One region of the Mesorhizobium sp. GW821-FHT04C10 genome, then DNA from elsewhere that is predicted to be linked to it. Evidence: riboswitches for the same ligand, from Rfam matches in the RefSeq annotation. Region 1 holds a riboswitch; each other region holds the start of a gene.
The links. Region 1 has a riboswitch for cobalamin ahead of AC07UC_RS01985 (aromatic ring-hydroxylating oxygenase subunit alpha). Riboswitches for the same ligand answer to the same signal wherever they lie in the genome.
Positions count from the first base shown of each region.

Region 2: it holds a riboswitch for cobalamin, as region 1 does, so the genes downstream of both, metE (5-methyltetrahydropteroyltriglutamate--homocysteine S-methyltransferase) here and AC07UC_RS01985 (aromatic ring-hydroxylating oxygenase subunit alpha) in region 1, are expected to answer to the same signal.
Region 3: it holds a riboswitch for cobalamin, as region 1 does, so the genes downstream of both, AC07UC_RS32260 (ribonucleoside-diphosphate reductase subunit alpha) here and AC07UC_RS01985 (aromatic ring-hydroxylating oxygenase subunit alpha) in region 1, are expected to answer to the same signal.
Region 4: it holds a riboswitch for cobalamin, as region 1 does, so the genes downstream of both, AC07UC_RS18485 (DUF1636 family protein) here and AC07UC_RS01985 (aromatic ring-hydroxylating oxygenase subunit alpha) in region 1, are expected to answer to the same signal.

Region 1 covers NZ_JBWKTL010000001.1:439,224-446,994, forward strand. Annotated here, with positions in the region: gene bglA (beta-galactosidase BglA) at 1-137, shown strand, start outside; gene AC07UC_RS01965 (ABC transporter ATP-binding protein) at 169-1,281, shown strand; gene AC07UC_RS01970 (DUF680 domain-containing protein) at 1,359-1,595, opposite strand; gene AC07UC_RS01975 (DUF680 domain-containing protein) at 1,664-1,867, opposite strand; gene AC07UC_RS01980 (DUF680 domain-containing protein) at 1,940-2,140, opposite strand; cobalamin riboswitch at 2,635-2,835, shown strand; gene AC07UC_RS01985 (aromatic ring-hydroxylating oxygenase subunit alpha) at 2,953-4,200, shown strand; gene AC07UC_RS01990 (FAD-binding oxidoreductase) at 4,221-5,321, shown strand; gene AC07UC_RS01995 (sugar ABC transporter ATP-binding protein) at 5,853-7,331, shown strand; gene AC07UC_RS02000 (ABC transporter permease) at 7,366-7,771, shown strand, end outside.
Region 2 covers NZ_JBWKTL010000001.1:6,736,145-6,743,915, reverse strand. Annotated here, with positions in the region: gene AC07UC_RS32230 (homocysteine S-methyltransferase family protein) at 1-6, shown strand, start outside; gene AC07UC_RS32225 (aromatic ring-hydroxylating oxygenase subunit alpha) at 56-1,285, shown strand; gene metE (5-methyltetrahydropteroyltriglutamate--homocysteine S-methyltransferase) at 1,390-3,720, opposite strand; cobalamin riboswitch at 3,823-4,036, opposite strand; gene AC07UC_RS32215 (multicopper oxidase family protein) at 4,239-5,633, shown strand; gene AC07UC_RS32210 (PTS sugar transporter subunit IIB) at 5,671-5,958, opposite strand; gene AC07UC_RS32205 (PTS sugar transporter subunit IIA) at 5,980-6,441, opposite strand; gene AC07UC_RS32200 (PTS galactitol transporter subunit IIC) at 6,516-7,771, opposite strand, start outside.
Region 3 covers NZ_JBWKTL010000001.1:6,748,497-6,756,267, reverse strand. Annotated here, with positions in the region: gene AC07UC_RS32290 (branched-chain amino acid ABC transporter permease) at 1-105, opposite strand, end outside; gene AC07UC_RS32285 (branched-chain amino acid ABC transporter permease) at 102-977, opposite strand; gene AC07UC_RS32280 (ABC transporter ATP-binding protein) at 1,090-1,803, opposite strand; gene AC07UC_RS32275 (ABC transporter ATP-binding protein) at 1,800-2,537, opposite strand; gene AC07UC_RS32270 (ABC transporter substrate-binding protein) at 2,541-3,794, opposite strand; gene AC07UC_RS32265 (alpha/beta fold hydrolase) at 3,986-4,804, shown strand; cobalamin riboswitch at 4,872-5,083, shown strand; gene AC07UC_RS32260 (ribonucleoside-diphosphate reductase subunit alpha) at 5,190-7,771, shown strand, end outside.
Region 4 covers NZ_JBWKTL010000001.1:3,822,097-3,829,867, reverse strand. Annotated here, with positions in the region: gene AC07UC_RS18520 (NADH-quinone oxidoreductase subunit E) at 1-357, opposite strand, end outside; gene AC07UC_RS18515 (NADH-quinone oxidoreductase subunit D) at 358-1,548, opposite strand; gene AC07UC_RS18510 (four helix bundle protein) at 1,615-1,992, opposite strand; gene AC07UC_RS18505 (NADH-quinone oxidoreductase subunit C) at 2,027-2,629, opposite strand; gene AC07UC_RS18500 (NuoB/complex I 20 kDa subunit family protein) at 2,634-3,215, opposite strand; gene AC07UC_RS18495 (NADH-quinone oxidoreductase subunit A) at 3,206-3,571, opposite strand; gene AC07UC_RS18490 (winged helix-turn-helix domain-containing protein) at 3,961-5,160, shown strand; cobalamin riboswitch at 5,190-5,394, shown strand; gene AC07UC_RS18485 (DUF1636 family protein) at 5,435-5,863, shown strand; gene cobW (cobalamin biosynthesis protein CobW) at 5,866-6,903, shown strand; gene cobN (cobaltochelatase subunit CobN) at 7,021-7,771, shown strand, end outside.

The DNA of each region.
Region 1 (7,771 bases):
TCGGCGCCAAGCCGGCCAAGGTCGACCTAGGCGGACCATCACTGCAACCCTTGCCGGGACACGGGTTTTCCGGGCAGGCGAGCACCGGTTCGATCGAACTTGGTGGTTACGGCGCCTGGTTCGGGCGCATCGACTGAATCTTTTTGAGAGATCACTGGGAGGAAACCAATGGCCGATGTCAATCTGAGACAAGTGAAGAAGTCCTACGGCAATCTCAATATTCTCCACGGCATCGACCTCGATATCAAATCGGGCGAATTCATCGTCTTCGTCGGTCCGTCGGGCTGCGGCAAGTCGACCTTGCTGCGCTCGATCGCCGGGCTCGAGGAAATCACCTCGGGTGAGCTCAAGATCGACGGCGAGGTCGTCAACGACGTGCCGCCGTCGAAGCGCGGCATCGCCATGGTGTTCCAGTCCTATGCGCTCTATCCGCACATGACCGTCTACGACAACATGGCGTTCTCGATGAAGATCGGCAAGGAGAACAAGGCCGAGATCGACCGCCGCGTGCGCCAGGCGGCGGAAATCCTGCAGCTGACCAAATATCTCGACCGGCTGCCCAAGGCGATGTCGGGTGGCCAGCGCCAGCGCGTCGCCATCGGCCGCGCCATCGTGCGCAATCCGAAAGTGTTCCTGTTCGACGAGCCGCTGTCGAACCTTGACGCCGCACTGCGCGTCGCCACGCGCATCGAGATCGCCAAGCTCAAGGAATCGATGCCCAACACGACCATGATCTACGTCACCCACGACCAGGTCGAGGCGATGACGCTGGCCGATCGCATCGTCGTGCTCAAGGATGGCCACATCGAGCAGGTCGGCACGCCGATGGATCTCTACAAGAAGCCCGGCAATCTGTTCGTCGCCCAGTTCATCGGCTCGCCGGCCATGAACATCCTGCCGGCGACGATCGACAAATCAGGCAGCCCTACCGTCGTCAGCCATGTCGGCGGGCGCAAGGCTACGGTGCCGATCACGACGCCGGCCTCGGCGAAGGGTGCGGCTGTAAGCTTCGGCGTGCGGCCGGAGGACCTGATCATCGCCACCGGCGCGGACTATCTGTTCGAGGGAACGGTCGATTACGTCGAGCAGCTCGGCGAGGTTCAACTGGTCTATGTCGACATCGGCCGCGCCGACCTGCCACTGGTGACCAAGCTGCCGGGCAATGTCGAGGTCAAGCGCGGCTCGACGCTGCGGCTGACCGCCAATGCCGAGGACTTGCATATCTTCGACACGGACGGGCGGTCCTTCGCGCTGCATGAAGCGGAAGCAAAGGCCGCTTAAGAAGCCCGTCTCGACGGCAGAAACAAAAATAGCGGCGGGCAAGGCCCGCCGCTCTCTTTTACGATCGACTTTGGCTGTTAGTGGCCGAAGAGGTTCCGGTCGGCGCCCTGGGGCGCGGACTTCTGCACATCGCCCGACGAATTGAGCAGCTTGTAGACGGGCGAATCGCCGTTGCGGATCGAAGCCGTGCGCGAGTTGTCGACAGAAGTCGCGGCAGGCTGGTTGGCGCCATTGGAGTTGAAGTTGTCACTTCCGGCGAAAGCGCTGCCCGAGAGAGCCAGAACGGCGGCGGCGGCGATGATGATCTTGTTCATTTCAAGTCTCCTGAATTTCAAGTTTCAACGGGACGGCAGGCATGCCCGCCACCCCGGAGAATCGGCCGTTAGTGGCCGAAGAGGTTGCGGTCGGCACCCTGGACAGGTGTCTGGGCAGCCGGTTCCGACTTCTTGATCGAAGCGGTGTACGAGCTGTCGGTCGAAGTGACAGCGGGCTGGTTGGCGCCATTGGAGCCGTAGTTGTCGCTGCCGGCGAAGGCGCTGCCGGAGATAGCCAGAACGGCGGCGGCAGCAAGGATGATCTTCTTCATTTCAAGTCTCCTGAATTCTTCGAGTTCCGCCAAGGCGGCGAGCCAGGGCCACCGCCTGCTGGAAATCGACTGTTAGTTGTTGCCGAAGAGGTTGCGATCGGCACCCGTGACAGGCGCCTGAGCAGCCGGTTCCGACTTCTTGGTCGAAGCGGTGTACGAATTGTCGACGGCAGCAGTGGCTGCAGCGGCATTCGAACCATAGTGATCGCTACCAGCGAAGGCGCTGCCGGAAATGGCCAGAAGGGCGGCGGCAGTGAGAACAATCTTTTTCATTTTTGGTACTCCAGTATTTTCCCGTCCGTCTAGCGGCGTGTCTTGGGATTAAAATCGCGTCGTTCGGACAGCCCCGATGTGGGAAAGCCATGTGGCCGTTTCCAATCACGAAGTTGTTCCGTGTGGACCAAGAATCCACCACTTGAAATTGTACCAAGGCATTCCACTGCAAACATTTTTCTTTTTGATATCAATCGATTAGATAAAACCAGCAATACGATCACCTGGTGTATCGACGGCTCAGCGTTCACAGCGTGCTGTACGCACCGTCAACAGAAACGAACCGTTCGGTTCGATTTTAGAATCTGCTAATAGTCACTTTTCGAAACCGTTAACCCTTTTTGCTTCGGTTCCGGGGCGATTTCGATAGCCGGCATCGTCGTCACCGAGACGCGTTTCGTGGCCGTTCTTCCTGACTCGATCGTTGCTGAAGCGTGTCGCGCCACATGGATGCGATGTCGCTTTCATGCCGATGTCGCATGCGCTGTCGTGATTAGATCATGGCCATCTCAGGTGCCGCTTCGTGACGACGGGGCGGAGAATTGGGAAGCCGGTCAAAGTCCGGCGCTGCCCCCGCAACGGTGGTGGAGTTCAAGTCGCAACGGGAGACCACTGGGCGAAAGCCTGGGAAGGTGTCGCGACCGTCCGAAAGGACACTCCAGAGCCCGGAAACCAGCCCGAGATTTTTGAACTCGACTGATCGCGGTGGGCGGTCAAGAGGTGGATAGTGCATGACAGGCGCTTCGCCGGGGACTGCATCCGATCCTTCCTCCATCACCACCATAGTCAGTCCTTAAACACGAGGACAGGACATGGATGTGCGCAACGATATGCTGAGGCTCTTGAGCAGCCGCAGAGAGGGTTTCTCGCTCGAGCAGCCTTTCTACACCGACCCGGACTATTTCAAGCTCGACATGGAGCTGATCTGGTACCGCGACTGGCTTTTCATCGGCCATGATTGCGAATTGCCCAAGCCCGGCAGCTTCATCACCGTACAGATCGGCGACTACCCGGTCGTGCTGGTGCGCGATCAGCAGGGCAAGATCAACGCCTTCCACAATTCCTGCCGCCATCGCGGCAGCAGGGTCTGCAACACGGACAAGGGCACGGCCGCCAAACTGGTCTGTCCCTATCACCAGTGGACCTATGAGCTCGACGGTCGCCTCCTGTTTGCCCGCCAGATGGCCGACGGCTTCGACAAGAGCCAGTTCGGGCTGAAGCCGGTCGCCTGCGAGAGCGTCGCCGGCTACATCTTCATCTGCCTGGCGAAGGATCCAGCCGACTTCGCCCCGATGCGGGCGATGATCGAACCCTATCTCAAGCCGCACCGACTCAGCGAGGCAAAGATCGCCTTCGAGAGCACCATCGTCGAAAAGGGCAATTGGAAGCTCGTCTGGGAAAACAACCGCGAGTGCTATCACTGCGCGGGCAATCACCCGGAGCTGTGCAAAACCTTCCCGGAAGCACCGACCGTGACCGGCGTGCAAGGCGCCGACAGCGATCCGGAGATGCTGGCGCACTGGGCCAAATGCGAAGCGGCCGGCCTGCCGAGCAAGTTCCGCATCGACCCGGCGGGGCAATACCGCGCCACCCGGGCGCCGCTGCTGCGCGATGCGGTCAGCTACACGATGAACGGCAAGCGGGCGGTGAAGAAGAACCTTTCCGACAGCGTCTCGGCCGACCGTATCGGCACATTGATGCACTATCACTACCCGACGACCTGGAATCATATCCTCATCGACCATGCCGTCACCTTCCGCGTGCTACCGATCAGCGCCACCGAAACCGCCGTGACGACCAAATGGCTGGTGCATAAGGATGCGGTCGAGGGCGTCGATTACGATCTTGCCGAGCTCACCCATGTGTGGACCGAGACCAACGATCAGGACCGCCGCATCGTCGAGGAAAATGCCCTCGGCATCCTGTCGCCGGCCTATGAGCCCGGCCCCTATTCGGAGCTTCACGAGGGCGGCGTGATCCAGTTCGTCGACTGGTACGCCCGCTTCATCGGTCCGCGCCTCGCCGAAGGCGGCCGGCCGGCGTTGCGCAGCGTCGCCTGAGAGGTTGAGGGATGAATGCGATGACCGACCTTGGCCTCTATCGCCATCTCGATCAGATGGCCCCCTGGAACGACAGGCTGCAGGTGCTGGAAGTGATCGGCGTCAGCGACGAGGCGCCTGACGTCAAGACCTTTACTTTCCGATCCGACAACCAGACCTGGTTCCGCTACAAGCCGGGCCAGTTCGTGACGCTGGAACTGCCTGCGCCGGACGGGCCGCTGATGCGCACCTATACGCTGTCCTCCTCGCCGTCGCGGCCCTTCTCGATCGCGGTCACGGTGAAGGCGCAGGCCGGCAGCATCGGCACGCGCTGGATGTTCGATCACCTCGTGCCCGGTTCGCACGTCAAGGCCTATGGGCCGAGCGGCGACTTTTCGCTGCACAGCCATCCGGCGGCCAAATACCTGTTCATCTCGGCCGGTTCCGGCGTGACGCCGATGATGTCGATGCTGCGCTGGCTGAACGACTGCGCGCCATGGACCGATGTCGGCTTCGTCAATTGCGCGCGTCGCGCCGAAGAGATCATTTTCCGCAAGGAGCTGGAGCTGCTCGGCAGTCATATGCCGGGCCTGTCGCTGGGCTTCATGATCGAGGAGCGGTCAAGCCGCGAGGGCTGGTATGGCCATATGGGGCGCATCGACGCCATCCGGCTGCCATTGCTGGCGCCCGATTTCCGTGAACGCGAAATCTTCTGCTGTGGTCCGGACCCTTTCATGCGCGCCGTGCGCGGCATGCTGGAAGCCGCCGGCTTCGACATGACGAAATACCACCAGGAAAGCTTTGCCGCACCGGCGGTGGAGGAAATCCCGGCGCCGTTCGCAACGCCGCCGCAGGATGGCGTGGCCGTTCCCGTCGAGGCCGCAACGCCGATCCGCTTCGCGCTTTCTGACGTCGACGCCGAATGCGTCGCCGGCCAGACCGTGCTGCAGACAGCGCGTGCCTCCGGCGTGCGGATACCCGCGGCCTGCGAATTCGGCCTTTGCGGAACCTGCAAGGTGAAGAAAGTCTCCGGTGCCGTCGAGATGAGCCACAATGGCGGCATCCTCGATCACGAGATCGACGACGGCTTCATCCTCGCCTGCTGCTCGAAGCCGCTATCGGCTCTCGAAATCGAGGCGTAGACAATATCGGGTCGGACCCGCGCCGCATGGTCCTCGGCCGCTCCGGCGACGACCGGGTGCCGTGCTTGGTGGCGCGATGGGGCCGGACAAGACGAGACCGGGACCGAGGACGCGCTTTCGTGCCTGCCTCGGGGCACGGGACGGTGTCATCGTCGTGGCCTGCGGCGCCCTTACCTCCCGTCTGTTTTCGGCGGAGCTCCTCTCTGCTCAGCCGACCGCGCCTGACAAGCCGCAACGCGGTTGACGGTTCGCCCTCACAGCTCTTCCGTCCTGGATCACCGGCGGAACAAACCCGTGAACGCCATCTCCCGTCTAGCTAGCTCCTTATAAGGGCGAGCACAGTAGCCCTCTGTTTTTCCATGCCTTTTCGAACTCCAGCGCGTCGCCTCCGGTCTACAGATTTTAAAATTTGCGCATCACTTGACATTTGTCGATTGCAACTTGACTATTGTCAGCATCGGCATTTGGGCGGGAGGTCACACGTGCCGATCGGCATCCGACAGGGATCGCCGAAGTCATGGGAGGACGATGGTGGAACTGCTGCTCGAAGTGGAAGGGCTGAAGAAGTCCTTTGGTGGCGTCGCGGCCTTGCGCGACGGCCGCTTTGAGCTTCGCGCCGGCACGGTCCATGCGCTTTGCGGCGGCAATGGTGCCGGCAAGTCGACCTTTCTGAAGATCCTGATGGGTATCCAAAGGCGCGATGCCGGCTCGATCCGCCGCCGCGGCAAGGAGGTGGAATTCGCCAGCCCCGCCGACGCGCTGGCCTCGGGGATCGCCATCATCGAGCAGGAACTGAGCCCGGTTCCCCACATGACGGTCGCCGAGAACATCTATCTCGGCCGCGAGCCCAAGGCGCGGTTTGGCGGCATCGATTTCCGCGCCATGAACCGCGCCGCGCAGAAGCTTCTGGACGACCTCGAATTCGACATTCGAGCCACCCAATACATGATGAACCTCTCGGTCGCGCAGATGCAGCTGGTCGAGATCGCCAAGGCGCTCAGCCACGACGCCGAGGTCATCTTCATGGACGAGCCGACGTCGGCGATCGGCGAGCGGGAGGCGCAGCACCTGTTCGCCGCGATCGGTCGCCTGCAAAGACAGGGCCGCGGCATCGTCTACGTGTCGCATCGCCTGTCGGAGATCTTCCAGGTCGCCGATTCCTATACCGTCTTCCGGGACGGTTCCTATGTCGGCAGCGGGGCGCTTGCCGAGATCGACCGACCCGGCCTGATCCGCATGATCGTCGGTCGTGAGCTGTCCGAGGAATACGTCAAGACCAACACGCCGACCGAGGAAACCGGACTCGAAATTGCCGGGCTGACCTGCCCGAACAAGATCGAGGACATCTCCTTCTCAGCACGCAAGGGCGAGATTTTCGGCATTTACGGCTTGATGGGTGCCGGACGGACGGAAATCTTCAATTGCCTGTTCGGGCTCGACCGGCCTTCGGCAGGAACCATCGCCATCGACGGTAAAACGGTCGCCATCGCGAAACCGGCCGATGCGATGGCGCACGGCCTGGCGCTGGTCACCGAGGACCGCAAGCTGACCGGCCTCAATCTTTCCGATTCCGTGCGCGCCAACATCTGCATGGCCAGCCTGCCCGAGATGAGCCCCGCCTTCGCCATGGACCGGGCGCGCGAGGCCGAGGCAAGCCGCCGGATGCGGGAGCGGTTCCAGATCAAGGCGGCGCGCGACACCATGCCGGTCTCCGGCCTGTCGGGCGGCAACCAGCAGAAGGTGGTGCTCGGCAAATGGTTCCTGCGCGACCCGAAGGTGCTGTTGCTCGACGAGCCCACCCGTGGCGTCGATGTCGGCGCCAAGCGTGAAATCTACCGGATCATCTGCGACTTCGCCGCCTCCGGCGGCACGGTGGTGATGATCTCTTCCGAGATCGATGAGGTTCTCGGGATTTCGGACCGGATCATGGTGATGCGGGCCGGCAGAAGCGCCGGGATCTTCAGTCGGGAGGAAACGGATGCGCAATCCCTCGTCCACCTATCGACCTGAACAGGGACACGGTTCGGCGGCAAAGGAGCCAGGAATGTCGGTTGGCGACAAGAAGACGATGCAAGGCTGGCTCGGTTCCGAGCAGCGCCGGCTGCTGATCCAGGAATACGGCATCTTCCTTGCCTTCCTGATCCTGGTGGCCGCGCTGTCGGTCTCCAACGAGTTCTTCCTGACCGCCGGCAATATCTCCAACGTGCTGCTGCAGACATCGATCAACGGTGTTCTGGCCATCGGCATGACCTTCGTCATCCTCACCCGCGGCATCGATCTCTCGGTCGGTTCCGTCGTCGCGCTCGCCGGCATCGTCAGCGCCAGCTTCATGACCAGTTCGGCGACCGCCGGCGTCGCCGGCGCGCCCTATCCGGTCGCCTTGGGTCTCGGCATCGGCCTGCTGGTCGGCATTGCCTGCGGCGCGGTCTCGGGCCTGATCGTGTCGCGCT
Region 2 (7,771 bases), 6.3 Mb from region 1:
ATCTGACACGGACCGGGCCACCATAGACATCCAAATCGCCAGACAGGAATGGGTTATGAACGTGCATCCTCTCCAGCAAACCCATGCCGACGGCGATACGATCGACCGGCTGGTGGCCGCGCACCGGCCAGGCCACGGCCTGATGCGTGCGTTCTACCATGATCGGGCGATCTTCGAGCGCGACATGGAACGCGTCTTTCGCCGCCACTGGCATTGCCTCGCGCATTCCAGCGTCATTCCAAACCCCGGCGATTTCGAGCTGTTCAAACTCGGCGATGAAGCAATCATCCTGACCCGTGGCATGGATGGCGCCATCCATGCCATGCTCAACGTCTGCCGTCATCGCGGCGCCGAGGTCTGCACCAGGCAGAAGGGCAATGCGAAAGCCTTCGTCTGCCCCTATCATGCCTGGACCTATTCCAGTGACGGTTCGCTGCGCGCCGCCCGCCTGATGCCGAAGGATTTCGACCGCGCCGCGCATGGATTGAAGAAGCTGCATGTCCGCCTCGCCGAAGGTCTGGTGTTCATTTCCTTCGCCGAGATGCCACTGGATTTCGATCCGGTCGAACAGTCGCTGCGAACCAGCTGCGGCCAGTATGGTTGGGCTGATGCCAGGGTGGCGCATCGCGAGACCTATCAGGTTGACGCCAACTGGAAGCTCGCCGTCGAGAACTATGTCGAGTGCTATCATTGCGGTCCGGCGCATCCGGAATATTCGCAGACGCATGCGCTGGAAAAGCCGGCAGAAATGATCGAGCAGCTCAACGCCGCAATGGAGCAACGAACCGGCGCGCTCGGCGTCGAGATCGGCAGCGGCGACCACTGGCGGAACTCGGCCGCCGGACAGGAAGCCATCCACACTTTCCGCTATGCGCTCTACGATGGTGTTTCGAGCGGCAGCCAGGACGGCTCGCCGGTGGCACCGCTGATGGGCCGCTTCACCGACTACGATGGTGGCGTCACCTCCATCCATCTCGGCGGCACGAGCTTCCTCGTCTGCTACCCCGACCACGGCATGATCTACCGCTTCATTCCGAAGACGGCTGATACCTGCGAGATGGAACTCATCTGGCTGGTGCGCGGTGACGCGGTCGAGGGCCAGGATTACGATCTGGAGAAGCTGACCTGGCTGTGGAAGGTCACCACCGACGAGGACAAGAAAATCATCGAGCACACCGCGCGCGGCGTGCGATCGCACTATTTCGTACCCGGACCGATCGCGCCGATGGAGTACAACGAGCTGCGCTATATCGGCTGGTATCTCGAGGAGATCAGCCGACCCTGAGCCAGGGCAATTTCCAGGAAAAGTGTGAGGCTTTCCCTTGGGAATTGCGTCAAGACAATGAGATAGCGGAGCCGCCATCGGATGCGCTGGCGGCTCCGCCGGGATCAGGCCGCGGCCCTGAGCTGTCTTGCCGCCTCCACCATGTTGACCAGTGCCGGACGGACCTCGTCCCATCCGCGGGTCTTCAGGCCGCAATCCGGATTGATCCAGAGCTGCCCGTCGGCAAGGCGTTGCCGGGCCAGCGTCATCAGATCGATCATTTCGCCGACCGCCGGAACCCGAGGTGAGTGGATGTCGTAGACGCCCGGGCCGATCTCATTCGGATATTTGTGGGTCCGGAACGCGTCGAGAAGCTCCATTTTCGACCGCGACGTCTCGATCGAGATGACGTCGGCGTCCATCGCGCTGATCGCATCGAGGATGTCGTTGAACTCGGAATAGCACATATGAGTGTGGATCTGCGTGCCGTCTCCAACGCCTGACGATGCCAGGCGGAAGCACTCGACCGCCCAGTCGAGATAGGTCTGCCAGTCGGACTTGCGCAGCGGCAGCCCTTCGCGCAGGGCGGCTTCGTCGATCTGGATCATTGCCGCGCCCGCCGCTTCCAGGTCCACCACTTCGTCGCGGATGGCGAGCGCGATCTGGCGGCAGGCCACGCTGCGTGGGATGTCGTCGCGCACGAAGGACCAGTTGAGGATCGTCACCGGCCCGGTGAGCATGCCCTTGACCGGCCTGTCCGTAAGCGACTGCGCATAGTGCCACCACGAGACCGTCATCGGACGTGGCCGCGACACGTCGCCGAAGATGATCGGCGGCCGGACATAGCGCGAGCCATAGCTCTGCACCCAGGCATGTTTGGTGAAGGCAAAGCCGGCGAGTTGTTCGCCGAAATACTGCACCATGTCGTTGCGCTCGAACTCGCCGTGAACCAGCACGTCGAGGCCGATCTCTTCCTGCCAGCGGATCGCCGTCTCGGTTTCCTTCTTCAGGAAGGCCTCGTAATCGATATAGCTCAACTCGCCCTTGGCATGAGCGGAGCGCGCCTTGCGCACTTGCGGGGTCTGCGGAAACGAGCCGATCGTGGTCGTCGGAAAGTTCGGCAGGCCAAGTTTTCGTGCCTGCAACTCGCGCCGCTCGGCGAACGCGCCCTGCCGGCGCCGCATCGGCTCCGTGACAGCCAGCAGCCGGCCTTCCACCAGCGGATCATGCACCTTGAGCGATGTGGCGCGGGACTGGACGGCCTCGGCCGATGCCTGCAACTCCTTCGCAACCGCGCTCTTGCCTTCGACAAGCGCCTCCGCGAGCAGCGTCAGTTCGTCCATCTTCTGGACCGAGAAAGACAGCCAGGATTTGAGGTCCGCATCGAGCGTGGTCTCCAGCTCCAGATCGATCGGGACATGCAGAAGCGAACAGGAGGGCGCGATCTCGATGCGGTCGAGCGGCCAGCCGGCAACGACCGGGCGGATGCGGTCGAGAATGGCGGGCAGGTCGGCCCGCCAGACGTTGCGGCCGTCGATCAATCCGAGCGAAAGGACCTGGTCCTTTCGCGACAGGCGGGCAACGGGTTCCAACTGCTCCGGCGCCCGCACAAGGTCGATGTGCAGGCCGGCGACAGGCAAGGCCAGCGCCGTTTCCTGATTGTCGCCCAACGCGCCGAAATAGGTTGCCAGCATGATGTCGAGATCGGGAGCCGCCGCCGCGAACGTCTGATATGCCAGTTCGAGACCGATGCGTTCGGCAGCATCGAGGTCGAGCACGAGGCAGGGCTCGTCGATCTGCACCCAGCGGGCACCGGCCTGCGACAATTGCTTGAGAAGCTCGGCGTAAACCGGGAGCAGCCTTGGCAGCAACGCTATCGGGTCGAAAGTGCTGCCGCGCGCTTTGGCCAGCTTGAGAAAGGTGACCGGGCCGAGGATCACCGGGCGCGTACGGATGCCGAGGGCTGCGGCCTCGCGAAACTCGCTGAGCGGCTTGGTCGAACGGAGTTCGAACGTCTGGTCGGCGGACAGTTCGGGAACCATGTAGTGGTAGTTCGTGTCGAACCACTTCGTCATCTCAAGCGCGGCAACGCCGTGGGCGTGACCGCCATGGGCGCAAGCTTCATGGTCGTTGCCCTGATCGCCGCGCGCCATTGCGAAATAGACGTCGAGCGGAACCTCGCCTCCGTTCCAGCCATAGGCTTTCGGAATCGCGCCGACCATGATGGCCGTGTCGAGCACATGATCGTAGAGCGAGAAATCGTTCGAGGGGATTTTCGTGATGCCACGATCGCGCTGTTCGATCCAGTTGGCCTCGCGCAAGCGCTTGGCGGTTTGGAGCAGGTCTTCGGCCGAGCTCTTGCCCGACCAGTAGCTTTCCAACGCGGCCTTGAGCTCGCGATGCCGGCCGATGCGCGGAACACCGAGCGTGGCGGTCGGGACTGAGAAAGTAGACATTGCATACCCCATAAGGTTGGGGGCATGGGTCAAGCGGATGCATGCAGAACCAGCAGCGAAGGCCGCGGCCTGCAGGCTACCACCGGGACACCCCGCCCGTGGACGTTTCAGTTCGTCGGGGCAGGTCTCCTGGCTCACGGGTCGTCGCTTCTGTCCGTCTTCCCAGGCATTTGCCTAGTGACATCCTGGACAGCGGCTCGCCGCTCACAGTTGCGGGGGCAGCTCCGGCATCGCCATGGCACGGGCCATGCTCACCGGATTCCCTCTTAGCTCCGACCTCGATCAGGACCGGAGAACCACGACGCCACCATGTTCCACCAACACAGGCTTCATGTCAAGAAAGATATAAAGAGATGTTTATATCTTTACGTGTTTGTGACGCTATGATCGCTGGCGAATGCCACCAACATCGCCATGGTAATGGCGAGATGCGGTGTGCCAATATCGGCATTTGCACTGGTGGCTGGCCTGTGATCCAAGGCGACGATAAATCCCACGCTTTGCAGTTGGAGCGCTGAATGACCGGATTGACACGCCGCGGGCTCTTGAAAATGGCAGCCGTTGCTGGCGCCGGCGGGGTCGGGCTCTCGGCCATTGGCAGGCTCGGCAGCTGGGCCGCCGCCAGTCCTGAACCGGTGGTGCTGCAGACGGCGAAAATCCAGGCCAGCCTGATGGACGTCGGCCCGACCAACAATGTGCTGACCTATGGCAGCGCCGGAATGCCGCCGGTGCTGAGGATGAAGAAAGGCGAACCGTTCGCCGCGCGCCTGGTCAACGCCATCGACGATCCGACGACCATCCATTGGCATGGCATTCGTCTGCCCAACAAGATGGATGGCGTGCCTTTCCTGGTGCAGCCCTATGTCTACACCGGCGATCATTTCGACTACGCCTTCGCCCCGCCCGACGCCGGCACATTCTGGTATCACCCGCATTGCAACACGCTGGAGCAGATGGGCCACGGCCTGACCGGCGTGATCGTGGTCGAGAATCCGAATGATCCGAAATTCGACGCCGAGTTCGTCCTCAATCTGCGCGACTGGCGTCTTGGCGACGACGGCCAGTTCATCGATCAGTTCCGGCCGCGCGATGCCGCCAGGACCGGCACCTACGGCACGGTGCGCACCGCCAACTGGCTCGACCAGCCGCAATATGACGCGCCGGCCGGCGGGCTGGTGCGCCTGCGGGTTGCGATATCAGACGTTACCCGCATCTACGCCTTTCGGGTCGACGGCGCCGAGGCGATCGTGATGGCGCTGGACGGCAATCCGGTGCCGCAGCGTTTTTCGCCCGATGCCTTGCTGCTGGGGCCGGGCCAGCGCATGGAACTCGCCATCCGCATGCCGGACGAGGAGGGCGCGGTCGTCAGCCTGCGAGACGTCAGGGGCACCAAGCCCAAGGTGCTCACGACCTTGCGTGCGGTCGGCCGTTCGCTGAAGCGCGCCATTGGTGATGTTGCGCCGCTGGAGGTCAATCCGGTGGCGGAAGTGGATCTCACCGCCGCCCAGCATGTTTCGCTGGCGCTGAGCGCCACGGCGGAAAACGTCCCGAGCGACGGCATCTGCGGTTCGCTCGGCTACAGTTTCTGGGCCATCAACAAGGTGCCGTGGCCAGGCGATACATCCGATCCGACCGCGCCGCTGGCCGAGCTGAAGCTCGGCAAGAGCTATGTCATCGACATGGAGAACCTGACGCCGCAGTCGCATCCGATGCACCTGCATGGCATGAGCTTCAAGGTGCTGTCGTCCTCGACACGCCAAGTGCAGCCGCTGATTTCCGACACCTATCTCATCCAGCCCAACGAGAAGGTTCAACTCGGCTTTGTCGCCGACAATCCGGGCGACTGGCTGCTGCACTGCCACATCATCGAGCACCAGAAATCGGGCATGACGAGCTACGTCAGGGTGGCCTGAAGCCGAGCACCGTCGCCGGAGCCGCGTCGTCGGTGATCTACTTGCGCAGTTGCGCCTCGATCTCGTCGAGCACCTTGTCCTTGCCGATGCCGGTGAGGAAGGCGAGGCCCTTGATGACCGGCTTGGTCACCGAAGCCGAGATAGGGGTGGTGGCGACAATGAAGTCGACGCTGTCGGCCAGCCCCGGCACTTCGGTGGCTTTTGCCTGTTGCGCGTTGAAGGTCAGGCCGCGCTGCTTCATGGCCTCGGTGACGGCGACATTGACCGCCGTCGATGTTGCGATGCCCGTGCCGCAGGCAAAGAGAATAGTTTTCTGTCTGGACATCTCTTGCTTCTCCTTGGGTTATCAGCCGAGCACGGCACGTACGTCGTCAAGCGTCCTGGCGGACCTCAAGCCGTCCAATGCCTCTGGATTCTGGATGGTGGCCATGACGGACTGCAGCGCTTCAATCTGCTTGTCCTTGTCATTGATGGCAAGCAGGAAGACGAAGCCGACCGGCAGCTTCTCGTCGGGATCTTCCATGTTGGCGAACGTTACCGGCTTTCTCAGCGTGCCCATCGCGATGCCGGGCTTTAGCACATGCTCGGGATCGGTATGCGGCACCGCGACATTGTCGGCGCGCTCCAGCGGCAGTCCCGTCGGAATGGTCATTTCGCGGCGCACGACCGCGTCGGCATAGGAGCTTTTGACATAGCCAAGGCTCTCGAGCCGGCCGGCCAGGACGCGGATGATCTCCTCGTTGGTCGAGGCATCCGATCCGAGCACGACCGCTTCGGGATCCAGAAGCTGCATGAGGCTGTCGGACATGTTCTGCTCCGTCTATAAAAGTCGTGCGCCCGAGGAGGGCGCACGACCGTTTCAAATTCAAGGCGCGATGGCGCTTAGGCGGTGCCTTCGGCCGGCTCGTCCTCGGCGCCCGCTGCTCGTTCCCAGCCGAGCGGGTTGCGGCGGTAGAGGATGAACAGCGCGGCGATGACGACTGCGATCAGGATGATGCCGAGCAGCCCAAGTCCCTGGATCGCTTCGATGATCACATAGGGAACCCAGAGGAAGCCGTCGACCACCGAGGTGATCTGCAGCGCATCCGCCGGCAGTTTGAAGCCCGATGCGACGGCCGCGCTGGTGAACAGCGGCGCCAGCGCGTTGGCGACGTAGAAGCCGATGGCCAGCGTCACCGTGCCGATCACCACCATGCGGAACACATTGCCTTTGACCAGAGGCGCGGTCATGGCGACGATGAACGGGATGACCGCGAGGTCGGCGAACAGGATGACGCGGTTGCCCGGCAGGATCACCGACAGGATGATCGCGATGGGCACCAGGATCAGCGACGACGAGATCGCGGCCGGATGTCCGATCAGGATCGCCGAGTCGAGGCCGACGAGCAACTCGCGGTCGCCAGTGCGCTTGCGCACGAACTCCTGCGCCGCGTCGGAAACCGGAAGCAGGCCCTCCATCAGGATCTTCACCATGCGCGGCAGGAGCAGCATGACAGCCGCCAGTGTCATGCCGGTGCCCAGTACCTTGGCCAGCACCACGCTGAGATCACCGGCGTTGTAGAAGGCGATGGCGCCGAGCACGAGGCCGATGATCAGGCCGAGCACAACCGGTTCGCCGAACACGCCGAAGCGGCGCTCGATGGTCTCGGTGTTGATGTTGATGCGGTTGATGCCGGGAATGCGGTCCATGATCCAGTTCAGGATGATGGCGATCGGCAGGATCTGCGCCGAGGCGAGATGCGGCACCGAAATGCCGGGCACGCCGTAGAATTGCTGCACCGCGCGCGCCGACCAGTCGGCGAACAGCAGCGACAGGGCCGCGACCAGGGCTGCGATCGCAATGCCGTAGGCCAGATTGTTGGTGGCGGCGACGACGAGCGAGCCGACAAAGGCGAAGTGCCAGAAATTCCAGACGTCGACATTGAGCGTGCGCGTCATGCGCGTCAGCAACAGCACGATATTGACCAGGATGCCGACCGGAATGACCCACAGGCCGACCGATGAGCCGAAGGCGATCGCCGCCGCCGAGGGCCAGCCGACATCGATGATGTCGCGATGGATGCCGGTGTTGGTGACGATGGCCTTGGCGACGTCGCCGATCGACGTGAACATCAGCCCAAGCACAAGGTTGATACCGA
Region 3 (7,771 bases), 6.3 Mb from region 1:
GAGCACGAAGCCGACGGCCTCATGCTTCCACGGCGTGCGGCCCGGCGCGATCGGGGTTGCCGCTGCTGTGCGGACTGGTGCCATCGTCGAGGTCGTGTCGGTCATGCGAGGCCTCGCGAGCGGCTGGCGAAGATGCCCTCGGGGCGCACCATCAGGGTCAGGATAAGCACGCCGAACAGCAATGCCGGCGTCCAGTAGAGGCCGAAATAGTAGCTGCAGGCGGCCTCGAAGAAGCCGATCAGGTAAGCGGCGAAGATTGGTCCCGATATGCTCGATATGCCGCCGAAGACGACGACGATCAGCGCCTTGAGCAGCGGGTCGCTGCCCATGACAGGCGACATGAAACGATAGCCGCCCATGAAGATGCCGGCCAGCCCCGCCAGCGAAGCGGCGATGGCGAAGGCCAGCCCATAGAGCGCGGTCACGTTCAGCCCGACCAGATGGCTGGCATCCTCGTTCTGCGCCACTGCGCGCAGCGCCAGCCCGAGCCGCGTGCGGTTGAGGAACATCCACAGGGCCGCCAGGATCAGCGGCGTGATGACGATGATGGCGATCTGGTGCAGCGAAACGCCGACGCCGCCGATGGTGGCATTGCCGTCGATCAGCGCCGGGATCTGCTTCGAACGCGGCCCCCAGATGGTCAGGGCGCCGTTCTCGATCAGCGAGCCGGCGGCAAGCGTGGTGATGACGACGACCAGCACGATGTTGGGCCGGCCGATCAGCGGCCGCACGACGCTCGCCTGCAGTATCCAGCCGACGCCGGCCATGACGACGACGGCAACCGGAAAGGCCACCGCTGCCGGCAGGCCGAGTTCGACCAGTTGCCACGCGATGTAGGCGCCCAGCATCATGAACACGCCATGGCTGAAATTGAACACGCCGATCGTCGTCCAGACCAGGGCGAGCCCAACCGCCATCATGGCGTAGAGCGAGCCCTGGAACAGGCCGCCGAACAGGATTTCCGCCAATGCGCTCATGTTCGGATCCTCAAGCATTTTGCAGCCAAGCGGCATCGCTTGGCGTCGCAGAAATGCGGCAAAAACAAACCGATAGAGCGGGATGCCGGAGCCAATTCAATTGCATCCCGCTCTAGTGGCCAAAGTACATCGACATGATCTCGCCGTGGTCGAGGCTTTCGCCCGGCTTGATCTCGGTCGCCACCGCGCCATGATTGACGAGATAGAGTTGCTGCGTCAGTTCGAGCAGGAATTCGATGTCCTGCTCGACGACGATCAGCGGCACGCCGCCGCGCGAAATGTCCATGACGGACGCACAGAGCTCGTCCTTGATCTTGGGCGCCAGCCCCAGCGTCGGCTCGTCGAGGATCAATAGCCGCGGATGGCTCATCAGCGCCGTGCCGATCGACACCATCTGGCGCTCGCCGCCCGACAGCGTGCGCACGCGCTGGCGCCAGCGTTCGGCCAGTTTGGGGAACAGCTTGACCACCTTCTCGCGGTTTTCGGCCTCATGCGGGCGGGCGCGCGACGAATAGGCGCCCAGCGCCATGCAGTCGGCGATGGAGAGGTCGGGAAACAGCCGGTTGCCTTGCGGCACATGGATCAGCCCGGTGCCGACGATGGCGCGAGCGCTACGGCCGGCGATGTCCTGCCCGTCGAACAGGATGCGGCCGCTTTTCGGCTGCAACAGCCCGGAGATGGCGCGCAGCAGCGTCGTCTTGCCATGGCCGTTGGGCCCGAACAGGCCGACATTGCCGAAACGGCCTGCCTCCAGCGAAATGTCGTGCAGCACGGTGACGCGGCCATAGCCTGCGGTCACGCCCTCGACGGTGAGAATGGGATTCACGCCACCGCCCTCCTGGTTCCGAGATAGGCTTCGATGACGCGCTGGTCGGCGATCACGCTCCCCGGTTCGCCGGCGGCGAGTACGCGGCCATTGTTGAGCACCAGCAGGTGCTGCGACAGGCTCATCAGGAAGGTCAGCACATGCTCGATCAGGAGGATGGTGATGCCGCGTTCGGCGGTGCGGCGGATCAGGCCGATCGATGTCTCGATCTCGGGTTTGGTCAGGCTCGACGCCGGCTCGTCGAGCAACAGCATGCGCGGCTGCATGGCGATCGCGGTCGCAAGCATCAGGCATTTGCGCTCGAAGACGGACAGTTCGCCGGCCACCCGCCCGAACGACGCGGAGCCCAGTCCGACGAACTCCAGCGCTTCGGCGGCGGCTTCGCGGGCGGCCGCGGCCGTCTTTTCCTGCTTGCCGTAGCTTGCGCCGATCAAGGCGTTCTCGAAAACGGTCAGCCCGTCGAAGGAGGTCTCGCGCTGAAAGGTGCGGGCAAGGCCGAGGCGCGCGATGGCGTGCCCTGGTCTGCCGTTGATGGCGGTCCCGTCGAAGCGGATGCGGCCCCGGTCGGGTCCGAACGGGATGCCGGTGATGATGTTGAACAGCGTGCTCTTGCCGCTGCCGTTCGGGCCGGCGATGCCGAAAATCTCGCCGGCCTCGACCTTGAACGACACGCCATCGACGGCCTTCAGCGAACCGAAGGCCTTCGACACGTCGTCCAGTTCAAGCAGGGCCATCCGTCACTGCATCCAGGGCTGTGGCTTGAAGGCGCCTGTTGCGTATTTCTCCGGCGAGATCAGCGTGCGCTGGCCGTCCCAGATCTGGAAGAAGGTGATTGGGATATAGTCGTCGCCCTGCGTGGCAAGGTGGGTTGCGGGATCGAACTTCAGCCGCCCCTCGGCGACCTGCTTGTCGGTCTCCGACAGCGCTTTCATGATCGCGGCATGGTCCGATGCGCCGCCGACCTTCTTGACCGCGTCGAAATAGACATTGGTCATTTCGTAGAGGCCGACGCCGTAGGTCCCGCTCTCGACACCGTATTTCGCCTTGAACTTGGCCGCCACCTCGTCGGCGCGCGGGTTCTTCGGCGTCGTCAGCGCCCCGCCCAGGAGATTGTAGATCACACCGTTCGACTTCTTGCCGGTCAGTTCGACGAATTCCGGAACGCTCGGCGCATATTGCAGGAAGACCAGGCTCTTGGTCGGCTGCTCGAGGAACTGGTTCAGGAAGGATGCCGAATTGCCCGGCAGATAGTCGGTATTGATGACGACGTCCGGGACATTCTCGCGCACCTTGGCGAGGATCGAGCGCCAGTCGGTCACTTCGCCGAACGGAACGATCTCGTCGACCGTGATGGTCCAGCCCTTTTCCTTGAAGGTCTTCTTCATGCCTTCGGAGATGGTCTTGGAATAGGCGTTGTCCGAGGAGATGATGGCGACCTTCTTGGTCGGCAAGGTGATCTTGCCGTCGGCCGCGAGCTTCTCTACGAACAGGGTGACGTCGGTGTTATAGGCGTCGAAGGACGGCGTCAGCGACCAGCAGCACATGTATTTGTCAGGGTTCGGCGCGATGATATCCTTGGTCTGCTGCGAGGTGGCCGCGAGCATGTAGGGCATCTCGGCCTCGGCCATGTTGTCGATCTCGAAATTCGTCAAGCTGGCGTAACCGGTGAGCATGAACTGCACGCCGGGATCGCCAAGCAGGCGCTCGACCGCGCTGGTGACATTGCCAGCGGACTGATCCTTGACGTCGCCGACCACCAGTTCGAACGTGTTGCCGGCAACGCCGCCGGCCGCGTTTGCCTCGTCGATCGCCATCTGTACGCCGCGCTGGAATTCCTGCCCGTCCGCCGCGGCGGGCCCGGTGATAGGCGCGAGCAGGCCGATCTTGACGACGTCGGCGAAAGCGGGCGCGCTCGCCGTGGCAAACACGCCGATCAGCGCGCTGCTCATCAGCATATGGCGGATTCTGTTGCCTGCGGATTTGAATTTCATCGTGCGGTTCCCTGTTTTCCTCCCGTTCATCGGGAGTTGGATAATTGACAATCTACGCATAATTGTTCTTATTTGAAAAGGATTTTTCAACGCAGCCTGACCGGGAAGACGGTTCCCGCAAAAGGTATGGAAGCCGTGGCGCTTTGCTGCGCATCTGCACTAAAACAAGGCAATTCCAGACGGAGCGGACCATGACGATCTCGCAGAAGACCCTTGAAACCAGCCACGGCAAGATCGCCGTTCGCGAGACCGGTGGCAAAGGCACCGCCGTGTTGCTGATCCACGGCAATTCCTCTTCCGGAGCTGTTTTCCGCAACCAGCTCGAGAGCCAGCTGGGCGAGCGCTACCGTATCATCGCTCCCGATCTGCCGGGCCACGGGGCATCAGGTGATGCGATCGATCCGGACCGCTCCTACAGCATGGAGGGCTATGCCGATGCGATGACCGAAGTGCTCGGGCTGCTCGGCATCGACAAGGCCATCGTCTTCGGCTGGTCGCTTGGCGGCCATATCGGATTGGAGATGATCGACCGCTTTCCCGGCCTGCTCGGCCTGATGATCACAGGCACCCCGCCAGTGGCGCCCTCGGAGGTCGGCAACGGCTTCAAACCGAGCCCGCACATGCACCTTGCCGGACAGGAAAGTTTCACTGCCGCCGATGTCGAGGCCTATGCGCGCAGCACCTGCGGTGAGCCGTTCGAGCCGTTTCTCCTCGACACTGTCGCACGCACTGACGGTCGCGCACGGCGCCTGATGTTCGAGAAATTCGCGGCCGGCACCGGCCGCAACCAGCGCGAGATCGTCGCCGGCAAGACGCCGCCCATCGCCGTTCTGAACGGCATCGACGAACCGTTCGTCAACACCGATTTCGTCGCGGCCGTGAAAATTTCCAACCTGTGGGAAGGCAAGGCGCATCTGCTCGACGATTCAGGCCATGCGCCGTTCTGGGATTCGCCCGGCCGCTTCGATCCAATCTTCGCCCGCTTCCTGGCGAGCGTCGACAAGGCTTAGGGTCGACGCCCTGTTGACGATCCAAAATTCGAATCGTCAAGCCATTGACAGGTTGGGGTCCGGAGACGCTACATATAGCCATCGTGGTTCTTTCGAATCTGTTTGGATTCGGGAGCTAAGAGGGAAGCCGGTGAGCGATTCTTCGCAATGCCGGCGCTGCCCCCGCAACTGTAAGCAGCGAGCTTAAGTCGAGTAATGCCACTGGCGTGGACGCGCTGGGAAGGCCGACGGAAGCGACGACCTGCGAGCCAGGAGACCTGCCGCGATGAATTTGAACGTCCACGGGCGGGGTGTCCCGGTGGTGCGCTTGCTGCGGCCGAATCTCCGGCCGTCACTCAGGCATGCGTGCGCCAAGGCCTCCGTCTCCAACCAATCGGGGATCATGATGCCGGCGACTTCCACCATCCACACCAACGGGACCGATCGGGTTCCTTTCTCTCGCATCGATACATCGGCCCAGCCTGCGCGGCCGGCCTATCAGGTCATCCGCCGCAACGGCTCGGTGACGCCGTTCGACGCCACCAAGATCGCGGTTGCGCTGACCAAGGCTTTTCTGGCGGTCGAGGGTTCGGTGGCCGCCGGTTCGCGGCGTGTCCATGACGTCGTGGAGGAACTGACCGCGCAGGTTATGGCAGCGCTCACCCGCCGTGCGGACGCTGGCCGCACCTTCCACATCGAGGAGATCCAGGACCAGGTCGAACTGGCGCTGATGCGCAGCGAACACCACAAGGTGGCACGCGCCTACGTGCTCTACCGCGAGGAGCGCAGTCGCGACCGCCAGGCCCACAGCGCGAGCGTGGCGGACGCGTCGTCGTCGGTGCTCAAGGTCAAGGCGGACGACGGCAGCCTGGCGCCGCTCGACGAGGCGCGGCTGCGTCGGGTCATCGACGAGGCCTGCGCCGGCCTGGAAGCGGTTTCAGCTGAAACCATCCTCACCGAGACCAGGCGCAACCTCTATGACGGCATCACGCTGGATGAATTGTCGCTGGCGCCGATCCTGGCGGCGCGCACGCTGGTCGAGACCGAACCGAACTATGCCTTCGTCAGCGCCCGCCTGCTGCTCGACCGGCTGCGGCGCGAGGCGCTGAGTTTTGTCGCCGGCAGGGCGGAACAGGCGACGCATGCCGAGATGGCGAGCCGCTACGCCTCCTATTTCCCGCAATGTATGTCCACCGGCATCAAGGCCGAACTGATCGATCCCGAACTTGGCCGCTATGATCTCGCCCGCCTCGGCGCTGCGCTGAAGCCGGAGCGCGACCTGCAGTTCCAGTTCCTCGGCCTGCAGACGCTCTACGACCGCTATTTCCTGCACACCAGCGGCAAGCGCTTCGAACTGCCCCAGGCATTCTTCATGCGCGTCGCCATGGGGCTTGCGATTAGGGAGATCGACCGCGAGGCGCGCGCCATCGAATTCTATGACCTGCTGTCGTCTTTCGACTTCATGGCCTCGACCCCGACGCTGTTCAATTCGGGTACGCTCAGGCCGCAGCTGTCGTCATGCTTCCTGACCACGGTCGCCGACGATCTCGACGGCATCTTCAAGGCCGTGAAGGACAATGCGCTGCTCGCCAAATATTCGGGCGGGCTCGGCAATGACTGGACGCCGGTGCGTGGCCTCGGCGCTCACATCAAGGGCACCAATGGCGAGAGCCAGGGCATCGTGCCGTTCCTGAAGGTTGCCAACGACACGGCGATCGCCGTCAACCAGGGCGGAAAACGCAAGGGCGCGGTCTGCGCCTATCTCGAGACCTGGCATGTCGACATCGAGGAGTTCCTCGACCTGAGGAAAAATACCGGCGACGACCGCCGCCGCACGCATGACATGAACACCGCCAACTGGGTGCCGGACCTGTTCATGAGCCGCGTCGAAGCCGATGCCGAGTGGACGCTGTTCTCGCCTGATGAAACGCCCGACCTGCACGACCTCTACGGCACGGCCTTCAAGGTGGCCTACGAAGCCTTTGAGGCGAAGGCCGCCGCCGGCGGTGTCAAGGTGTTCAAGAAGGTTCGCGCGCTCGACCTGTGGCGCAAGATGCTGACCATGCTGTTCGAGACCGGGCACCCCTGGATCACCTTCAAGGACCCCTGCAACATCCGCTCGCCGCAAGGCCATGTCGGCGTCGTGCATTCCTCGAACCTGTGCACCGAGATCACGCTCAACACCTCGAAGGACGAGGTCGCCGTCTGCAATCTGGGTTCCGTCAATCTCGCCAACCACGTCACCCTGAAAGGCCTCGACCTCGATCACTTGGCGCGGACGACCGGTACGGCGATGCGTATGCTCGACAATGTCATCGACATCAATTTCTACACCATCCCCGAGGCACGGCAGTCCAATCTGCGCCACCGTCCGGTCGGTCTCGGCCTGATGGGTTTCCAGGATGCGCTGCAGGCGCTGCGCATTGCCTATGCATCGCCCGAGGCGATCGCCTTCGCCGACACCAGCATGGAGGCGATCGCCTACAACGCGATTTCCGCTTCCTGCGATCTCGCCGCCGAGCGCGGCCGCTATCCCAGCTTCGAAGGTTCGCTCTGGTCGAAAGGCGTGCTGCCGATCGACTCGATCGGGCTGGTGTCGGACGCGCGCGGCGCGAAGGTCGACATGGATTGCTCATCGACGCTCGACTGGGAGAGCTTGCGCAAGCGGGTAAGGAAGACCGGCATGCGCAACTCCAACACCATGGCGATCGCACCGACGGCGACGATTTCCAACATCTGCGGCGTCGCGCAGTCGATCGAGCCCGCCTACCAGAACCTGTTCGTCAAATCGAACATGTCTGGCGACTTCACCGTGGTGAATGCCGCGCTGGTGCATGACCTCAAGGCCCGCGGCCTGTGGGACGAGGTGATGGTCTCCGACCTCAAATATTTCGATGGCTCGGTCGGCCAGATCGACCGCGTGCCCGACGACCTCAAGGCGCTCTACGCCACCGCCTTCGAGATCGACTCCGCCTGGCTGATCGAGGC
Region 4 (7,771 bases), 3.4 Mb from region 1:
CCGGGAGCGGCAGACATCCATCAGCGCTTCCGAGCCGCGCAGCATGCAGGGCGTGGTGCCGCAGACCTGGATATGCGCACGCGTGCCGACCGGATTGAGCTGGTACTGCGTGTAGAAGGTCGCGACCTCGAGCCCGCGGATGCGGGGCATGTCGAGCATGTCCGAGATCGTCTCGATCGCCGCCTTGGTGACCCAGCCTTCCTGCTCCTGCGCTATCATCAGCAGGGGAATGATCGCCGACTGCTCACGGCCCTTCGGGTACTTCTTGATCCATTGCTTCGCAGCTGCCGCGTTCGCCTTGTTGAAGGCGAAGGACGCGGGCTGGACGCTGGCTTCTGCGAGACGGCGGACTGACATTTAGCGATCGACCTCACCAAACACGATGTCGAGGGAGCCGAGAACGGCGGTGACGTCGGCCAGCATGTGGCCGCGGCAGAGGAAATCCATGGCCTGCAAATGCGCGAAGCCGGGCGCGCGCAGCTTGCAGCGATAAGGCTTGTTGGAGCCGTCGGAGACCAGATAGACGCCGAACTCGCCCTTCGGCGCCTCGACGGCCGCGTAGACCTCGCCGGCCGGAACGCGATAGCCCTCGGTGTAGAGCTTGAAGTGGTGGATCAGCGCTTCCATCGAGCGCTTCATTGCCGCGCGCTTGGGCGGCACGACCTTGCCGTCGAGATTCGACACCGGTCCGGTGCTTTCCTTGCCGAGCAAGAGATCGACGCACTGGCGCATGATACGGGCCGACTGGCGCATTTCTTCCATGCGCACGAGATAACGGTCGTAGCAGTCGCCGTTCTTGCCGATCGGAATGTCGAAGTCCATTTCCGAATAGCATTCGTAGGGCTGCGACTTGCGCAGGTCCCATGCCGCGCCCGAACCACGCACCATGACGCCCGAAAAGCCCCAGGCCCAGGCATCGGCCAGCGAAACAATGCCGATATCGACATTGCGCTGCTTGAAGATGCGGTTGCCGGTCAGCAACTTGTCGAGATCATCGATCGACTTCAGGAACGGGTCGATCCACTTGCCGATGTCCTCGACCAGCTGACGCGGCAGGTCCTGATGGACGCCGCCGGGGCGGAAATAGGCGGCATGCATGCGCGAGCCGGAGGCGCGCTCATAGAACACCATCAGCTTTTCGCGCTCGACGAAACCCCACAGCGGCGGCGTCAGCGCGCCGACGTCCATGGCCTGCGTCGTCACATTGAGGATGTGCGACATGATGCGGCCGATTTCGCAATAGAGCACGCGGATCAGCTGGCCGCGCTTCGGCACCTCGATGCCGAGCAGGCGCTCGGCGGCAAGAGCGAATGCATGTTCCTGGTTCATCGGCGCGCAATAATCGAGCCGGTCGAGATAGGGCACAGCCTGCAGATAGGTCTTGGCCTCGATCAGCTTCTCCGTGCCGCGATGCAAGAGCCCGATATGCGGATCGACGCGATCGACGACTTCGCCGTCCAGCTCGAGAACCAACCTCAAAACACCATGCGCCGCAGGGTGTTGAGGTCCAAAATTGATGTTGAAATTGCGGACGGAGGTCTCAGCCATTGTGGCGCCTCTGGCGAAGAGTCAGTAGTGAGTAGTGAGTAGTGATCATCAATCTCAATGCCTGCTTCATTCCGCCTGCTTGGCCTGCACCGTTCGGATAAGAGATCTCATCATTTTTCCAATCTCTTCGCATCGCAGCAGCAGCTCAGTCTCATTGTCTTTTCGCAGCAAGCCAACCCGGCATGCCAGCAGTGTGTGCGTTTCCAGTTCCTTCAACGAGCCTTGCGCCACGCGCAAAAATTGAATGAACGACCCTCTGTTTTCCCGACCGTATCCCTCTGCGATGTTCGCCGCGATCGAAACTGCTGATCGGCGCATCTGAGAGGTCATGCCGTAAATCTCATCCCTCGGAAACTCTTTGGTGAAGCGGTAACAATCTTCGGCGAGCGTCATCGCCGATTGCCACACCTTCAAGTCGCGATAAGATTCGATCCGTTGCTCCAATTCTTTCCCTACTGACTACTCACTACTTCCCTACTCACTGTTTCGCTTTTTCGTCCCCGGGCAGCACGTAATCCGTGCCTTCCCAAGGGGAAAGAAAATCGAAATTGCGGAATTCCTGCTTCAATTCCACAGGCTCGTAGATGACCCGCTTGGCTTCGTCGTCGTAACGCACCTCGACAAAGCCGGTCAGCGGGAAATCCTTGCGCAGCGGATGGCCTTCGAAACCGTAATCGGTCAACAGGCGGCGCAGGTCGGGATGGCCCGAGAACAGCACGCCATAGAGATCGTAGGTCTCCCGTTCGAACCAGTCGGCGCCCGGATAGACGCCGGTGATCGATGGCACCATCGTCTCCTCGTCGGCCTGCACCTTGACGCGGATGCGCACATTCTGCTTCGGCGACAACAGGTGGTAGACGACGTCGAAGCGCTTGGCCCGCGACGGATAATCGGCCCCACAGACATCGATGATCGAGATGAACTGGCAGCGCGCATCGTCGCGCAGGAAGGTCACCACTTCGATGAGGTCGCGCGGCTCGACATGGATGGTGAGCTCGCCATAGGCGAGCACCGCGTCGTTGACGCGACCGATCAGCTTTTCGCCGAGATAGGTCGACAGTTCGCTCAGGGATGCGGCCATGGATTTACCGTTCGATCGTGCCGGTGCGGCGGATTTTCTTCTGCAGGAGAAGAATGCCGTAGAGCAAAGCTTCGGCGCTCGGCGGGCAGCCGGGCACATAGATGTCGACAGGCACGACGCGGTCGCAGCCGCGCACCACCGAATAGGAATAGTGGTAGTAGCCGCCGCCATTGGCGCAGGAGCCCATCGAGATGACGTAGCGAGGCTCCGGCATCTGGTCGTAGACCTTGCGCAGCGCCGGCGCCATCTTGTTGGTCAGCGTGCCGGCGACGATCATGATGTCGGACTGGCGCGGAGACGCGCGCGGCGCGACGCCGAACCGTTCCGAGTCGTAGCGCGGCATCGAGGTGTGGATCATCTCGACCGCGCAGCACGCCAGACCAAAGGTCATGAACATCAGCGAGCCCGAGCGCGCCCAGGTGATCAGCGCCTCGGTCGAGGTGACCAGAAAGCCCTTGTCGGCAAGCTCATTGTTGATTTCGAGGAAGAAGGGATCGTCCTCCCCCACCGGCCTGCCGGTATTGGGATCGATAATGCCCTTCGGCTTCGGCGCGACGAGGGTGCCTGAACTGTCGTTCAATCCCATTCCAGCGCTCCTTTTTTCCATTCATAGGCAAAGCCGATGGTCAGCACTGCCAAAAACACCATCATCGACCAGAAGCCGAGCATGCCGATCTTCGAGAAGGACACGGCCCAGGGGAACAGGAAGGCCACTTCCAGGTCGAAGATGATGAACAGGATCGACACCAGGTAGAAACGGATGTCGAATTTCATGCGGGCATCGTCGAACGAGTTGAAACCGCACTCGTAGGCGGAAAGCTTTTCGGGATCGGGATTGCGGTAGGCCACCAGGAACGGGGCGGCCAGCAGCGCCAGGCCGACGACCAGTGCCACGCCTATGAACAGGACGATAGGCAGGTACGAACTGAGAAGTGCGTTCATGCAGCGGCTTTCCGTTGGCGCCAATCCACTTTGATTACAGCACCGGACCTTAATGCGGAAGCGTGACAGTTTAACCGCTGAACCGTTTTAAGGGGCCTATGCTGCAACGCGGCGAGGGTTAGCGCAGCACTTCCAGCGAAGCAAGTCAAACCTTGTTCAAAACGCCGACCTGGACGGCATATCCGGAGAAACTGGTCCGATCCGCTCCTGTTTGATTTCCTTCGCTTTTTACTCCACTTTTCTCTCCTGACATGGTTGCCGCCAAAACCCTGCTAGCATGGGTTGGAATCACCACGCAGGTTCCGCAAAAGTGGACCCCGGTTTTAAGACAAGAACCTGCCCAGACAAAGACTCGACCCACAGCCGAAGCCCCTCAGAGTGATGCCTGCATGAAGGAAAAAATCTCGCTTGCCGCCGCCCGCCGCATTGCACTCGCCGCTCAAGGGTTTCTCGATCCGCGCCCGAATGGCACACCTGACCGCCGCCATTTCGCCCGTGTGCTCTCCCGCACCGGCCTGCTGCAGATCGATTCCGTCAGTGCGGTGGTGCGTGCTCATTATATGCCGCTCTATTCGCGCCTGGGCCCCTACCCGCTCACGCTGCTCGACAATGCCGCCTTGACGCGCAAACGCACAGTCTTCGAATACTGGGCGCACGAGGCCTCGTTCCTGCCGGTCGAGACCTACCCGCTGATGCGCTGGCGCATGCAGCGAGCCGAGCAAGGCGATGAAATGTATCTGGGACTGGCCAAATGGGGCCGCGAACACGCCGCCTATATAGAAGACATCTACCGCGCGGTCGTCGAGCGCGGCCCGATCGCCGCTTCGGCGCTCGAAGGCCAGAAAGGTTCGGGCGGCTGGTGGGGCTGGAGCCATGCCAAGCATGCCTTCGAATGGCTGTTCTGGGCCGGGCGCATCACCACGGCGCACCGCCGCGGCTTCGAGCGCTTCTATGATTTGCCGGAGCGCGTGTTGCCGCAGGCGATCCTCGACCTGCCGGTGCCCCCGGCCCGGGACGCGCACCTCGAATTGCTGCGCATCTCGGCCCGCGCCCATGGCGTGGCGACATCGGGCGACCTGCGCGACTATTTCCGGCTGTCGCCGGCCGACATGAAGGGTCGGTTGGAGGAACTGGTCGAGTCGGGCGAATTGCTGCCGGTACGCGTCGAAGGCTGGGACAAGCCGGCCTACCTTCACAAGGACGCGCGCCTGCCCCGGAAAATCGAGGCGCGTGCTTTGCTGGCGCCCTTCGATCCGGTCGTCTTCGAGCGCTCGCGCTCGGAGCGGCTGTTCGATTTCCACTACCGCATCGAAATCTACACGCCGGCTGAAAAGCGCCAATACGGCTATTACGTCCTCCCCTTCCTGCTTGGCGACAGGATCGTCGCGCGCGTCGACCTCAAGGCGGACCGGCCGGCGAGCGTCCTGCGCGTCCATGCCGCCTACCCCGAGCCCGGCGCGCCGCCTGAAACCGCCGCTCAGCTCTTCGAGGAATTGAAGCAGATGCAGGGCTGGCTTGGCCTTGAACGCATGGACGTGACTCCGGCAGGCGATCTGGGTCCGGCGCTGGCCGACATCGCCGTGTCGTAGCCGTGCGTTGACACCGCTGCCTGCAAAAGCCTAAATCCGGTCCAGACGGTCCCCTGCCCGCAACGGCAGGGGCTAAGAGGGAATGCGGTGCGGGATTTCGATCTCAAATCCGCGGCTGTCCCCGCAACTGTAAGCGAAGAGCCAAGGCCGAAAGCCACTGGGAGTTTCCCGGGAAGGCGGCACCCAAGGCGATGACCCGCGAGCCAGGAGACCTGCCGTCTGCGACAAGAGAATCCGATCGCCCGGCGGGTTTCCGGGCAAGGAGCCCGGCTTTTTGGACCAGAACGGCAGTTTTTCGGCTGGCACAGCGGACAATTCGTCCGCCGACAGCGAAGCCTTGGCCGACGTCACGGTCATCGTCTGCGCCTCCTGTCGCGACGAGACCGGTTCCGACGCCCATCCCCGCGCCGGCGAACTGTTGGCTGAGGACACGCGCCGCGCCGCAGCCGATGACAACATCCGCGTCCGCACGGTGGAATGTCTCGGCAACTGCAAGCGCCGGCTGAGCGCCGCGATCCTGCGCGATGGCTGCTGGAGTTATGTCTTCGGCGACCTGACCGTGGCCAGCGGCGCCGACCTCGTCACCGGCGCCAAACTCTTCGCCACCTCGACCGACGGCCTCATCCCGTGGCGCGGCCGCCCCGATTCCCTCAAGCGCGGCCTTGTTGCCCGCATCCCTCCCCTCGACATGCTGAAGGACTGATCATGAGCGCTTCCGTATCCCGCGTCCCCTGCACCGTCGTCACCGGCTTCCTCGGCGCCGGCAAGACGACGCTGGTCCGCCATCTCCTGGAAAACGCCGGCGGCAAGCGTATCGCCATCATCGTCAACGAGTTCGGCGACATCGGCATTGACGGCGAGATTTTGAAGGGCTGCGGCATCGACACCTGCCCGGAGGAAAATATCGTCGAACTGGCCAATGGCTGCATCTGCTGCACCGTGGCCGACGATTTCGTGCCGGCGCTCGACCAGATCCTGTCGTTGACGCCGAAGGTCGACCACATCCTGATCGAAACCTCGGGCCTGGCCCTGCCCAAGCCGCTGGTCCAGGCTTTTCAGTGGCCGACGGTAAAGAGCCGTGTCACCGTCGATGGCGTCATCGCCGTGGTCGACGGCCCCGCATTAGCCGAAGGCCGCGTCGCCAACGACATGGACGCCCTGCAGGCGCAGCGCGCCGGGGATGAGAGCCTCGACCATGACGACCCGGTCGAGGAAGTGTTCGAGGACCAGATCGCCTGCGCGGACCTGATCATCCTGTCGAAGAGCGACCTGATGGACGCCGCCGGCTCGGCCCGCGCCAATGCCATCGTCAACGAACATTCCGCCCGCGCCGTGAAGATCGTGCCGACCTCGCATGGCAAGGTCGATCCCTCGGTGCTGCTCGGCCTCGGTCTCGCCGTCGAGGACGATATCGAGAACCGCAAATCCCATCATGACGGCGCGTTCGACCATGAGCATGACGACTTCGACACCTTCATCGTCGACATCCCCTCGATCGCCAATCCGGACGAGTTGGCAAAGCGCGTCGCCACCGCTGCCGAACAGGAGAACGTGCTGCGCGTGAAAGGCTTCGTCGAGGTCGGCGGCAAGCCGATGCGGCTCCTGCTGCAGGCCGTCGGCCCGCGCGTCAATCACTACTATGACCGCGCCTGGACGGTCGAGGACGACCGCCGCTCGCGCCTCGTCGTCATCGGCCTCAAGGGGCTGAACCGCCCGGCAATCGAGCGTATACTCGCCGGCTGATGCAAACTAGCAATTCCAGGAAAAGTGTTTCACGGTTTTTCCATCCGGAATTGCGTAAAAACAAGGAGATAGAGCGGTTCGCCGTTTCCGTGAAGCGGTGACCCGCGCTAGACCGCGATGCATATCCTCACCACGACCTCCGCCTCGCTCGACGATCTCGCCGAGCCGGTCGATCTGCGGCAGACGCCGGCGGATATCGTGGCCTTGTCCTTCACCGACAGCGATCTCGCCGGACTTGCGGCGGCGTGGAAGGCGGATGCCGGCCGCCTGCCCTCGATGCGGCTGGCAGCCCTGCGCGACCTACGGCACCCCATGTCCGTCGACCTCTGGGTCGACAGCGTCGCCCGCCACGCCAAGATCATCCTGGTGCGCATCCTCGGCGGCTATGACTGGTGGCGCTATGGCTGCGACCAGCTTGCCTCGATTGCCCGCGAACGCGGCATTAAACTCGCGCTGCTCCCCGGCGAAAGCCATGACGAGGACCTCAGGCTGATCGAAGCCTCGACGCTGCCGCGCCAGGAATTGGACGCGCTGCTCAGCTATTTCCGCGAAGGCGGCCCGGCCAATATGAGCGCGCTGGTGCAGAGGCTGGCGCGGCTGGCGGGGTCGCAGGCAGACATTGTTGAGCCAGTCGCGGTCCCGAAGGCTGGCTACTACGAGCCGAACCGCGGCGTCGTCCCCCTCCCCCTCGAGGGGTGGGTCCGGCCGCAGGCCGGGGGTGGGGTCCTCTCTGAAACGCGCCGACTCAAAGAAACGCCACATCTGGTGGTCCCGACCCCAGCCGGCCCTGCGGGCCACCCTCCCCTCGAGGGGGAAGGAAAGGTGGTGCCGATCCTCTTCTATCGCTCGATGCTGCTCGCCGCCGATG